3 regions of the Nocardioides sp. zg-1228 genome follow, and region 2 is predicted to be linked to each of the others. Evidence: predicted binding sites of a transcription regulator. Region 2 holds the regulator's gene; each other region holds the start of a gene.

Region 1 (4,201 bases), 1.7 Mb from region 2:
GGCCTACTCCCTGGCGCGGGTGATGCGACGCCGCGGACGACGCGTCGGGCTCGTCCTCGGCTACCTCGCGGGCGCGGCGGGCGCGGTGCTGGCGGTCGTCGCCGGCGTCGTCGACTCGATGGCGGTGCTGCTGCTCGGCGCGGTGCTGCTCGGCGCCACGACGGCGGTCAACAACGGCTCGCGCTACGCCGCCACCGACCTCGCCACTGAGGAGCACCGCGCCCGAGCGCTGTCGGTCGTGGTGTGGGCCACCACGATCGGCGCCGTCGCCGGGCCCAACCTCACCGGCGTGGGCGCGAGCGTCGCCCGGTCGATCGGCGTGCCCGAGCTGACCGGCGGCTTCGCCATCGGTGCCGTCGTCCTCGTGCTCGCGGCGGGGTGGGTCTGGTGGCGGCTGCGCCCCGACCCGTTGCTGCTCGCGCAGCAGGAGGCCGGCGCCGCGCCCGACGACCGCGAGCCGCGCGGGCGGTCGTGGCGTCGGTTCGTCGTCGTCGTACGCGACGTGCCGGCGGTCGGCGCCGCGGTGGTGGCGATGGCCTGCGCCCACGCCGCCATGGTCACCGTGATGATCATGACGCCGCTCCACATGGAGCACGGCGGTGCGCACCTCGAGGTCATCGGCTTCGTGATCTCGGTGCACGTGCTCGGCATGTTCGCCTTCTCGCCGCTCGTAGGCTGGGCCGCCGACCGCTACGGCCGCGCCGCGGTCCTGGTCGCCGGGGGAGTCGTGCTGCTGGTCTCGCTCGCGCTGTGCGGCCTGTCGCCGCAGGGCACGTCGTGGCAGATCTTCGCGGGGCTGTTCCTGCTCGGCGTCGGCTGGTCGTGCGCGACCGTCGCGGCGTCGACGGTGATCGCCGACCGCACGCCCATCGAGGCGCGCACCGACGTGCAGGGCACCTCCGACATGGCGATGTCGCTCACCGCCGCCGGGGGAGGCGCGCTCGCCGGCGTCATCGTCGGCTCGCTCGGCTATCCGGTGCTCGCGATGTTCGCCGCGCTGCTGGCGGGCGCGGTGCTGGTCGCGGGCACCCTCACCCACCGCCACGCCTGACCTGCTCCCGACCCCGCCCCGCCCACTCACGAACCGGGCGCGACACGCCGCACCCGGAGCCGACATCGAACACCTGTTCGGGCTACTGTGCTTCCACAGGTATGACGAGGGGCGAGGTTGTCCACAGCGTTCGACCGTCCTGATCAGGGACTGTCGGTGGCTCGCCCTAGCGTCGCAGACGTACCTCTCACGACACGACGACAAGACGGGACACTGCAATGGCTGGTGCAGACCGCGAGAAGGCCCTGGATGCCGCGCTCGCTCAGGTGGAGAAGCAGTTCGGCAAGGGCTCGGTCATGCGACTGGGCGACGAGACGCGTGCCCCGCTCGAGGTGATCCCCACGGGGTCGATCGCCCTCGACGTCGCACTCGGCCTGGGCGGCCTGCCGCGCGGGCGCGTCGTGGAGATCTACGGTCCGGAGTCCTCCGGAAAGACGACGGTCGCCCTCCACGCGGTGGCCAGCGCGCAGGCGGCCGGCGGCATCGTCGCCTTCATCGACGCCGAGCACGCGCTCGACCCCGACTACGCGAAGGCGCTCGGCGTCGACACCGACGCGCTCCTGGTCTCGCAGCCCGACTCGGGTGAGCAGGCCCTCGAGATCGCCGACATGCTGGTCCGCTCCGGCGCGCTGTCGCTGATCGTCATCGACTCCGTGGCCGCGCTCGTGCCCCGCGCCGAGATCGAGGGTGAGATGGGCGACAGCCACGTCGGCCTCCAGGCCCGCCTGATGAGCCAGGCGCTGCGCAAGATGACCGGTGCCCTCAACAACTCCGGCACCACGGCCATCTTCATCAACCAGCTGCGCGAGAAGATCGGCGTGATGTTCGGCTCGCCGGAGACCACGACCGGTGGTCGCGCGCTGAAGTTCTACTCCTCGGTGCGCCTCGACGTGCGTCGCATCGAGACGCTCAAGGACGGCACCGACATGGTCGGCAACCGCACCCGCGTCAAGGTCGTCAAGAACAAGGTGGCCCCGCCGTTCAAGCAGGCCGAGTTCGACATCATGTACGGCAAGGGCATCAGCCGCGAGGGCGGTCTCATCGACGTTGGCGTCGAGGCGGGCATCATCCGCAAGGCCGGCGCCTGGTACACCTACGAGGGCGACCAGCTCGGCCAGGGCAAGGAGAACTCGCGCAACTTCCTCAAGGACAACCCCGACCTCGCCAACGAGATCGAGAAGCTCATCCTCGAGAAGCTGGGCGTCACTCCCGCCGTCGACAAGCCCGCCGACGACCTGAGCGACGAGCCCATCGGGGTCAATGACTTCTGACCGGGCGCCCGGCTCCGCATCCGGACCCTCGTCGGGTGCGGTCGGGCCGGAGACCCGGCCGGCCCCGTCGTGGGTCGGCGACGTCGGCCTCGGCGTGGAGGCGTGGGTGGGGAAGGTCCCACCCACGCCCACCGGGACCGGCGCCGAGACCCCGGAGCCCGGCACCGATCGCCCTGCCCGAGGCGATCGCGCTGGGCGCGGCAGCGATCGAGGTGGGGGTCGAGGTGGCCGTCGCTCGGGTGGTCGCGGACGCACCCGCACCTGGGAGGAGCGCGAGGCGGCCAGGCTCGCCCGCGAGGAGGCTGCCGCCGCGGAGGTCGAGGCCGACCCCGAGGCGGTGGCCCGCAGGATCCTCCTCGACACCCTCACCGGGCAGGCGCGCTCGCGCCAGGAGCTGGCCGACAAGCTGGCCAAGCGGGGCGTGCCCGACGACCTCGCCGCCGGCCTGCTCGACCGCTTCACCGAGGTCGGGCTGATCGACGACGCCGCCTACGCCCGGCAGTGGGTGGAGAGCCGGCACCGCAGTCGCGGCCTCGCCCCACGCGCCCTGGCCCAGGAGCTGCGGCGCAAGGGCGTCGGCGACGACGACGCCAAGGCCGCGCTCGAGCAGATCGACGAGGACGACCAGCGCATCGCCGCCCGGGCGCTCGTCGACAAGAAGCTGCGCTCGATGGCAGGGCTCGACCCCCAGGTCGCCACCCGCCGCCTGGCCGGCCTCCTCGCTCGCAAGGGCTACCCCGCCGGCCTCGCGTTCTCCGTCGTCCGCGAGGCGCTGGCCGGGGCAGCCGAGGTCGACGAGCCCCACCCCGACTTCTGACCCGGGGCCGGGCTGCGGGCCCGCCTCTCCCACGGGCGACCGCCTCTGGTGGGATGGTGCCGTGAGCGAGCGCGAGGTCCTGACCTACGACCTGTTCGGCACGGCGACGCGCGAGCTGGCCCAGGAGGTGGCCGACTCGGGGTTCCATCCCGACATGATCCTCGCGATCGCCCGGGGCGGACTCGCCCTCGGCATGGGGCTCGGATACGCGCTGGCGGTGAAGAACATCTCCGTGGTCAACGTGGAGTTCTACACCGGCGTCGACCAGCGCCTCGACGTCCCGATCATGCTCCCCCCGACCCCGGCGGCCGTCGACCTGTCGGGCCTGAAGGTGCTGGTGGCCGACGACGTCGCCGACACCGGGCGCACGCTGGAGCTCGTCCACGCGTTCTGCGAGGGACACGTCGCCGAGGTGCGCACGGTCGTCATCTACGAGAAGCCCCAGTCGGTCATCCGACCCGACTACTCGTGGCGGGTCACCGAGCGCTGGATCGACTTCCCCTGGTCGGTGCTGCCGCCGGTCGTGGATCCCGACGCGATGGCGCACTGACGCGTACGCCGTCGTACGGGCGCCGGTGGGCCATGATGACCCCATGAGACCCGCCATCGCCGACGCGCTCCGCCTGCCGGGCGGACCCGTCGACCTCACGACGATCGCGACCGACGCCACGCCCGGCTTCGACGGCACCAAGACCGACGGCAGGGCCGCGCTCGCCGACATGCAGGTCGAGCTGGCCGACCTCCAGGAGCGGCTGTGGGCCGAGCGCACCGCCGGCTCCCAGCGGCGCATCCTGCTGGTGCTCCAGGGCATGGACACCAGCGGCAAGGGCGGCGTGCTGCGCCACACCATCGGCCTGGTCGACCCCCAGGGCATCCGCATCACCAGCTTCAAGGCGCCCACGGAGGAGGAGCTCGCGCACGACTTCCTGTGGCGCATCGAGAAGGGGCTGCCGGAGGCCGGCTACATCGGGGTCTTCGACCGCTCCCACTACGAGGACGTCCTCATCGGCCGCGTCCGCTCCTTCGCCGACCCCGCCGAGATCGAGCGCCGCTACGGCGCGA
Region 2 (4,201 bases):
AGCTTGGCGGCCGCGGCCTCGCGCGGGGTGGCGAACCGGCTCACGCCGCCCAGCACCGGTGTCAGTGCCTTGACCGCTTCCTCGACGTCGGCAGCCGGTCCGCCCGCCAGGAGGCGCAGGGTGCGGGCCCGGACCGCCGGCACGGAGCCGACGACGGGCGCGTGGACGTATCGGCCGCCCGCCGAGGACACGATCGACGCCAGCGCGTCGGCCTCGTCGACTCCGACCGTGCTCGTGACGACGACCAGTCGCCCGGCGAGGTGCTCGGCGACCTGGGCGAGCACCGCGCGACAGGCAGGCCCGTCGTAGACGGCGAGCACGACCGGCCCCGGGCGCGCCAACGCCTCCGGGGCCGTGCCGGCCGTCCCGCCGCCGCCTCTGCTCCACGACGCGACCCGTGCGCCCGCGGACGCAAGGGTCTCTGCCATCGCCCGGCCCATCCGCCCGAGCCCCAGCACCACCACGTGTTCGTTCATGCCTACGACCATGGAACCGGCAGCGGCCTGCGACAAGCGCAGGTGTCGCATCGCTCCATGCGGTCTGCGCATACTTCTCTGCATGGCGTTGACGGCGTGGCGGACCTTCGTGGCGGTGTGCGAGGCCGGCTCCTTCACGGCCGCGGCCGAGGAGCTCGGCTACACCCAGTCGGCGATCTCGCGCCAGGTGGCGAGCCTGGAGCACGACCTCGGCGAGGCCCTGCTCGAGCGCCTGCCGCGCGGGGTCCGGCCGACGGCCGCAGGGCAAGCGCTGCTGCCGCACGCGCGCCTGCTGGTGGGTGAGGCGGCCCGGGCGAGGGACGCCGTACGTCGCGCCCGCGCTGGCGACGCGGTGCCGCTCACCCTCGGCGCCGTGCCCTCCGCCTCCGTGGACCTCGTGCCCCGCACGCTGCGGTCGCTCCCGGCCGAGGGTCCGCGGGTGGCGCTGCGCTCGGACGGCTCGGCCCGGCTGCACGAGCGGGTGCGCACGGGCGACGTGGACGTCGCGGTGGTCACCGACTATCCACCCGGCCTGCCCACGGACCCCGAGGTGCGACGTACGAGACTGCTCGAGGACGAGATGTGCGTCGTCCTGGCCGCGGGGCACGCCCTGGCCGCCGGCCGCCGGCGCGTGCGGCTCACGTCGTTCGCCGACGAGATCTGGGCCGAGGACCACCCCGGCTCGGGCAGCCTGCTCGAGCGGGCCGCGGGCCGGGTCGGGTTCGAGCCCAGGGTCGAGCTGGTGGCGGGCGACCTGCTCGGCAAGGTGGCACTCGTCGCGGCCGGGCTCGCCGTCGCCCTCGTGCCGGCGATGCTGGTGCCGGGCCTGCCGGCGGGCGTCGCCGTACGCCGTCTGGTCGCGCCACCGACCCGCACCGTCTACGCGCTGAGCCGCGAGCGTCGTCCGCGGCCCGGCGTGCAGGAGCTGACGGCGGCGCTGGTCGCCGCCGCGTCCGGCTCCGCGCGGTAGGTCAGAGGCTGCGCAGGACCGCCGTCACCACGCCGAGGATCGTCGCGTCGTCGCCGGGGATCGGGTCGTAGGCGTCGTTGTGGGGGAGCAGCCACACGTGGCCGTCCTTGCGCTGGAACGTCTTGACGGTCGCCTCGCCGTCGATCAGCGCGGCGACGATCTGGCCGTTGGTGGCGGTCTGCTCCTGGCGGATCACGACGTAGTCGCCGTTGCAGATCGCCGCGTCGACCATCGAGTCGCCGGAGACCTCGAGGAGGAAGAGGGTGCCGTCGCCGACGAGCTGCTTGGGCAGCGGGAAGACGTCGGTGACCTGCTCCTCGGCGAGGATCGGGCCACCGGCGGCGATGCGGCCGACGACCGGGATGTTGATCGCCGTCGGCATCGCGTCGCCGATGCCGGTCTCGTCGATCGAGGTCTCCTCGCCGCTCGACATGCTGCGACGGGCGGCCATCACCTCGGGGAGGAACACCTCGAGGGCGCGGGGACGGTTGGGGTCGCGCTTGAGGAAGCCCTTGCCCTCGAGCACGCGCAGCTGGTGGGCGACGCTCGAGGACGACGTGAGGCCGACGGCCTGGCCGATCTCGCGCATCGACGGCGGGTAGCCCTTGGTCTCGATGGAGTCCTTGATCGTGGCGAGCACCCGCTGCTGGCGCGGGGTCAGGCCGGTGGCGTCCGGGGGTCCGTCGGGCATCTCGATGACGTTCTTGTCGTCCTGCTTGGCCATGCGTCCTCCAGTGCGGTTGCCCCCTCCGTCCACGGCTGGTCAGGGAGGAGCTGGTGCGCCCACCGTAGACCGCCCGGCAGGTCAGGATCAAACACCTGTTCGAAGCCGCGTGTCGCTAGGGTCCCGCCATGACGACACGCTCCTCGACACCCTCCTCGACCGGGACCCCCACCGTGAGCGTCGTGACGGGTGGTGCGCGTGGGATCGGTCGCGGCATCGCCGAGCTGATGATCGCCCGCGGCCACCGGGTCCTGATCGGCGACCTCGACGGCGCCGCGGCGACCGCCACCGCCGACGAGATCGGCGCGGTCGCCGGCCTGGCCCAGGACGTACGCGACCCTGCGTCGCACCGGCTCGTGGCGGAGGAGGCGGCTCGCCACGGCGAGCTGACCGCGTGGTTCAACAACGCCGGCGTCGGCGACGACGGCACGCTCGCCGAGCTGGCGGAGGAGCAGGTGCGCCGCTTGGTCGAGGTCAACCTGCTCGGCACGATGTGGGGCACCCGCGCGGCGCTCGCGGCGTTCGGCCCAGCGGGTGGCGACGTCGTCAACGTGGCCTCGCTCGCCGGCCTCGGCCCGGTGCCGGGATACAGCGTGTACGCGGCCACGAAGGCCGCGGTCGTCTCGCTGTCGACGTCCGTCAACGCCGAGTCGCCGCGCGGGGTGCGGGTCCACGCCCTGTGCCCCGACGGGGTCGACACCGCGATGCTCGCCGCGCAGGACCCCGACGGCCTGGGGTCGCAGCTGGTCTACTCGGGAGGCCCGATCCTGGCCGTGGCGGACGTCGCGGCGGCCGCGGTCGAGCTCGTCGGGTCGAGCCGGGTGGTGCGTGCCGTGCCGGGGTGGCGCGGGGGAGTCGTGCGCGGCTCGGCGCTGGCTCCCGGGCTGATGCAGCACGCGGCCGGGCTCTTCGCCGCGCAGGGCCGGCGCGCCATGAAGCGCCGCTGACGTCTCCACCTGGGGAAGCCCCGAACATTTGTTCGACGAGGTGCTTGCGTCGTTCGAACACGTGCTCTACCGTCGTACACATGTTCGATCGAACGTCTGATCGACCACCGGTGGCCGAGGCCACTGTCGGTGGGTCCGACTAGACATTCGCTCGACAGAGACGACCGGCTGATTCTTCCCCAGGAGGCCACCATGAGCACCCTCAGCCTTTCCCCCGCTTTCGCCCCGGCTGCTGCCCAGCGCCGCTCCACCGTGCGGCTGACCCGCCGTGGCCGGCTCGTGGTCTTCCTGACCTCGCTGTTCCTCGCCCTCGCCGTGGCATTCGTCCTCGCCGGCGGCGCGGTCGGCACCGGCGAGGCCGGCCAGCCCGCCCCGACCCAGATCGTCCAGGTGGCGCCCGGCGACACCCTGTGGGGGATCGCCAGCGACATCGCCACCGACGGCGACGTCCGCGCGGTGATGACCGAGATCGAGCGGCTCAACGCCCTCGAGTCCGCCGGCCTCGCGGCCGGCCAGAAGCTCCGCGTCCCGGTCGTCTCCGACTGACGCGCGAGGCCTCCATCAGCCGCTTCGACCCCGGCTGGTGGACCAGGGGAAGGCGAGGGGCGGGCCCACGGGCCCGCCCCTCGGCGCATTCCCATCCCGGCCCCGCTGGGGCGTCGTCCACAGGTTTCGTCGCCGGGGTGGTTGCGGGGGCGCGGGAATGGGTAGTTTCAGCGTGCTGATGTCGTTCTCGGGAGGCACTTCATGCACCTGCGCCGCGCACTCGCCCTCACCCTCGCCGTCCCGCTCCTCGTGGCCGGGTGCTCCGACGAACCCGCCCCCGAGCCCAAGATCCCCGATCCCACTAGCTCCTCGCCGACCCCGACGCCGGTGGAGACCGAGACGGCTGAGGTCGAGAGTCCGGAGGACTTCATTCGGCGGTGGGTTGAGGTGAGCAACTCGATGCAGAACTCGGGCGATACCTCGGAGTACCTCCGCCTGTCGGCCGGGTGCAAAGCCTGCTCGCAGGTGGCCGATCGGGTTCGGAGCGCCTTTGACGCCGGCGGTTTCGTGAGGACGGAGGGTTGGTCCGTTGAAGACG
Region 3 (4,201 bases), 1.9 Mb from region 2:
GACCCGTCGCGCGACCAGCGCACCCGGCCAGCCACCCAGGAGGGCGATCGTGTGGAGGGTGGACTCCGACGTGCGCCACCTACCCTGTTCCGCTGCGGACTTGTCGGCGCCGTACATCAGGAACGCCACTCCGCTGCACAGGCCGTAAGCAGCCAACAGCGTGACTGGCAGCTCGTCCAGCACGAGAAGGCCCACCAGGAGGGTGAAGAACAGCGTCGCTGAGGCGAGCGCCAAGGGCATCCCGGTGACGCCTGGACGGCCGGCCCAGACGGCGCCGACGTATCGCACCTCCGATGCACGCGCCCGGTTGCGCTCGTCTCGAAGCTCGGCGTAGGTGACCTCGCACCCGGTGACGGGCCGCCGACCACGAGGGAACGCACTTACGTGCACGAACACACGCGGGCCTCCAACAGCGGGCGTGATGAAGCCGAAGCCCCGGTCGTCGTTCCAATCCGCCAGGACCCCCTGCTGCCGCCCGACGACGGCGTCAGAAGTCACGTCTTCGGCTCCTTGGCTCGGGTGTCGCCAGGCTGGTCAGCCTGGATCGCGGCACAGGTGGCTCCCGCCCTCGGAGCACCGAGCACCTGTGATCGGCATTATGCGACGTTCGATCTCGCGACGGGTCGAACTCCGAGAAGACGTGACACGAGCGTGCCCAGGCGAGCGGAGACATCGTCGGTCAAACGGCGATGACCCTCACGTCCTCCTGGTGAAGCGGACGTCGCCGTTGGGGAGGCGCGCAGCGTTGTACGCCGGATCGTGGGCGCGGTGGTGATGGTGGCTGCAGAGCAGGACGCCGTCGTCGAGGTCGGTGCGGCCGCCGGAGAGCCAGGGGTTCCAGTGGTGGGCCTCTGCCCAGGTGCCGGGGATGTCGCAGCCCTCGCCGCGGCAGGTGCGGTCCCGGATGAGCAGGGCGCGCTGCTGGGCGGGGCTGAACAGGCGGCGGGTGCGGCCGAGGTCGAGGACCTCCGAGGGGCCGCCGAGGACGGCGGGCAGGATCCTCGCGCTGCACGCGAGTCGGCGGGCCTCGACGGCGGTGATCATGTCCCCGGACCCCGCCGGCCCGTCGGCGTCGCCGGGCACGGCCGGGGCGATGAGCCCGGCGGTGGCGAGGTCGGCACGCAGTGAGTCGAGACCGATCGTGACGACGAGGGTGGTGGCGTCGCCGCCGTGGACCGGGAGGCGGCGCGGGTCGACGGCCTCGAGGAGCCGGCAGAACGCCTCGCCGAGCTTGCGCGGGTGCGGGAGCCGTCCGACCGCGTCTCCCGCGGCAGGGGCGGTCGTGCCGTCGTCGCGGCGGGGGTTGGTGTACGCCGTGAGGTAGGTGACGAACCGGTGCGCGACGGCGTCGGGGACGAGCGAGGTGATCCGGGTGGTGCCGTCACCGAGCCGGCGCACGGTGGTGCGGGTCTTGCGGTGCGCCTCGGCCTCGAGCTCGGCCAGCCGCCGGGCCTCGGCGTCGTCGACGACCTCGGGGGCGACGGTGGCGAGGATGTGTCGGCCGACCTTCGCGAGCCGCTGCGGGTCCAGGGTCGCGGCGTGGCCGACCAGGGCGCCCTCGGCAGCGGCGAGGACGTCGCCGGGGACGGTGTCGGGCAGGTTGTCCAGCGCCCGCACGATGACGCGGGCCTGGGCGAGGTTGGCCGACCCCTCCCGCAGCGCGGCACCGACCACCGGCCAGCGCCGGTCGACCGCCGACGCGAGGCGCAGGTCGGCGCGGGCGTCCTCGGGACGCGACAGCGTGGCCCACGCGAGCCAGCCGGCGGCGTCGCGGGCGGCCGCACCCGCGGCCACGTCACCGGCGCCAGCCAGCACCCGCAACCTCAGCTCCGCCAGCCGGGTCTCGAGCCGGATCAGCTCGCCCAACGCGGCGGCCTTGTCGGACGTCGACATGAACGTCGGGTTGGCGTCCGCGACGCTCTTGAGCGTCTCGTCGATGATGCCCGCGGCAGCGAGGATCGGGTGGGCCACTGATGGTCCTCCTCCCCCGTCGGCGTCGTTCGAGCGTCGCTCGATCCTACCGCTATTCGGGCTCTATTCGAACAAAGTTTCGATCAAGGATCCGGCAATCATTCCCCCATCCGAGGGACATTCGCGCGCCCGTCGAGCGTCGTCGTACGGGTGTGGCGCTCCCGATCGGGGGTAGGTTCGCGCGCATGGACATGCTGCGGGGGCCCCAGATCGCCGAGGCGGACCTGACCGACTGGCGCAAGCTCGCCCAAGGACTGCACGCGCGCTACCTGACCGACGGCTTCGGCGCCGCGGTCCGGTTCGTGACCGCGATCGGTGAGGCGGGCGACGCGATCGGCCACCACCCGAGGGTGAGCATCGGCACCGGGCACGTCGACCTCGAGCTGGTCACGGGCGACGCGATCTACCGCGACGACGAGGGCACCGAGCACGTCGTCGAGTGGGTGACCCAGCAGGACATCGACCTCGCCCGCCGGATCACCGACATCGCCGCCGACCACGGGCTGACTGCCGACCCGGCGTCCGTCAGCGAGGTCGAGCTCGGCCTCGACACCTCGCGCTCGGCGACGGTCGCGCCTGTGTGGGCCGCGCTCCTCACGGGAGATGCCGACTCACAGGGCAGGGGCTCGCCCGGCGACGAGGTCCGCGACGCCACCGGACGCGTGCCCAACCTGTGGTTCGACGACAGCGCCGACGAGGGCGCGTCCCACCAGCGGCTCCACGTCGAGGTGTACGTGCCGCTCGAGGTGGTCGAGGAGCGGATCGCCGCCGCCGTCGCCGCGGGCGGGACGGTCGTCGACGACACCCAGTCGCCCGGGCTCACCGTCCTCGCCGACCCCGACGGCAACACCGGCGTCGTCTGCGCCGACGTGTCCGCGGCCGGCAGGGGCTGACGCAGTCGATCGCCCGTCGTCTCGCCTGAGCCCGTCCAGGAGCCGGGTCAGGACAGTCCCACCTCCCTGAGCTGGCGGCGGCGAGAGCCGATGTCCAGCCTGCGGAAGATGTGGCGCAGGTGGGCGTCGATCGTGCGCGGGCTGAGGAACGGCTGCGAGGCCGCCTCCCGCGAGGTCGCCCCGGTGGTCATCACCGACGCGACCCGGACCCGCAACGCCTCCCGTCCCTGGAGGCCGACGATCCGGCGAGCACATCGGTGACTTTCACCGACGCGGTGGTGCCGTCATCAGCACGAGCCTGATGACACACCACCACCTCGACCCGAAGGATCCCCATGTCCACCAGTCCCGTCATCGATGTCGCCGACCTCCACGTCACGTACGGCGACTTCACCGCCGTCAAGGACCTCTCGTTCCAGGTCGGACAAGGCGAGCTCTACGCCCTCCTGGGCACGAACGGGGCCGGCAAGACGTCCAGCCTCGAGGTCGTGGAGGGTCACCGGCCGGCCGCCTCCGGCGCGGTCCGGATCTTCGGGCAGAGCCCGATGGACAGGCGCGCGGTGCGGCCGCGGATGGGCATCATGCTGCAGGAGAGCGGCTTCTCCGCCGACCTGACGGTGCGGGAGTCGGTGGGCCTGGTCGGCTCGTTGAGCGGGCGGCTGGACGACGTCGACCGGTTGCTCGACGTCTCCGGTCTCACCCGCCGGGCCGACACCCGCGTGGCGCAGCTGTCGGGGGGCGAGAAGCGCCGCCTCGACTTCGCCACGACGATCTACGGCGGGCCCGACCTGGTCATCTTGGACGAGCCCACGACGGGTCTGGACATCCAGTCCCGCGACGCGCTCTGGGACGCCGTCGAGCGGCTGCGCGAGGACGGCGCCACGATCGTGCTCACCACCCACTACCTGGAGGAGGCGCAGGAGCGCGCGGACCGCATCGGGCTCATGCACGAGGGCACCCTGCGACGCGAGGGCACCGTCACCGAGCTCACCGAGTCCCTGCCCTCCGTCATCACCTTCACGCTCCCCCCCGGCGCGCCCGAGCCGCCCCTCGTCGGCGCGCTCAACGGCGCCTTCCATGTCGAGACCTTCCGCCTGCAGGAGGACCTCCACCGGCTGCTGGGCTGGGCGGACGACTCCGGGGTGGAGCTGCGGGAGCTGGCCGCCGGGCCGACGCGGCTCGACGACGTCTTCCGCACGCTCGATGCGGCCTGAGGCCTCTGCGCCGCCACCCACCGCACCCGCGCCCGCCGACCGGCGTACGCCCCCACACCCGAAGGGAACCACCCATGCTCGAGATCGCTCGCAGCGAGCTCATCCAGATCTTTCGCAACCGGC

What was found. Region 2 encodes LexA, which represses DNA repair genes until DNA is damaged. Its sites were predicted from a motif close to TCGAACANNTGTTCGA; they were not measured.
Region 1: a site for LexA is predicted at 1,117-1,132, ahead of recA (recombinase RecA). Genes of this name have one in related genera too.
Region 3: a site for LexA is predicted at 2,039-2,054, ahead of JX575_RS06180 (HNH endonuclease signature motif containing protein). Genes of this name have one in related genera too.

Annotation. Positions count from the first base shown of each region.
Region 1 is NZ_CP070961.1:1,727,197-1,731,397, forward strand. It holds gene JX575_RS08245 (MFS transporter) at 1-1,051, shown strand, start outside; gene recA (recombinase RecA) at 1,270-2,322, shown strand; gene JX575_RS08255 (regulatory protein RecX) at 2,312-3,139, shown strand; gene JX575_RS08260 (phosphoribosyltransferase family protein) at 3,201-3,689, shown strand; gene JX575_RS08265 (PPK2 family polyphosphate kinase) at 3,733-4,201, shown strand, end outside.
Region 2 is NZ_CP070961.1:3,408,430-3,412,630, reverse strand. It holds gene JX575_RS16410 (NAD(P)-binding domain-containing protein) at 1-476, opposite strand, end outside; gene JX575_RS16405 (LysR family transcriptional regulator) at 559-1,446, shown strand; gene lexA (transcriptional repressor LexA) at 1,448-2,170, opposite strand; gene JX575_RS16395 (SDR family NAD(P)-dependent oxidoreductase) at 2,299-3,117, shown strand; gene JX575_RS16390 (LysM peptidoglycan-binding domain-containing protein) at 3,310-3,663, shown strand; gene JX575_RS16385 (hypothetical protein) at 3,865-4,201, shown strand, end outside.
Region 3 is NZ_CP070961.1:1,284,801-1,289,001, reverse strand. It holds gene JX575_RS06185 (cold shock and DUF1294 domain-containing protein) at 1-498, opposite strand, end outside; gene JX575_RS06180 (HNH endonuclease signature motif containing protein) at 697-1,971, opposite strand; gene JX575_RS06175 (VOC family protein) at 2,157-2,864, shown strand; gene JX575_RS06170 (LuxR C-terminal-related transcriptional regulator) at 2,912-3,055, opposite strand; gene JX575_RS06165 (ABC transporter ATP-binding protein) at 3,200-4,078, shown strand; gene JX575_RS06160 (ABC transporter permease) at 4,153-4,201, shown strand, end outside.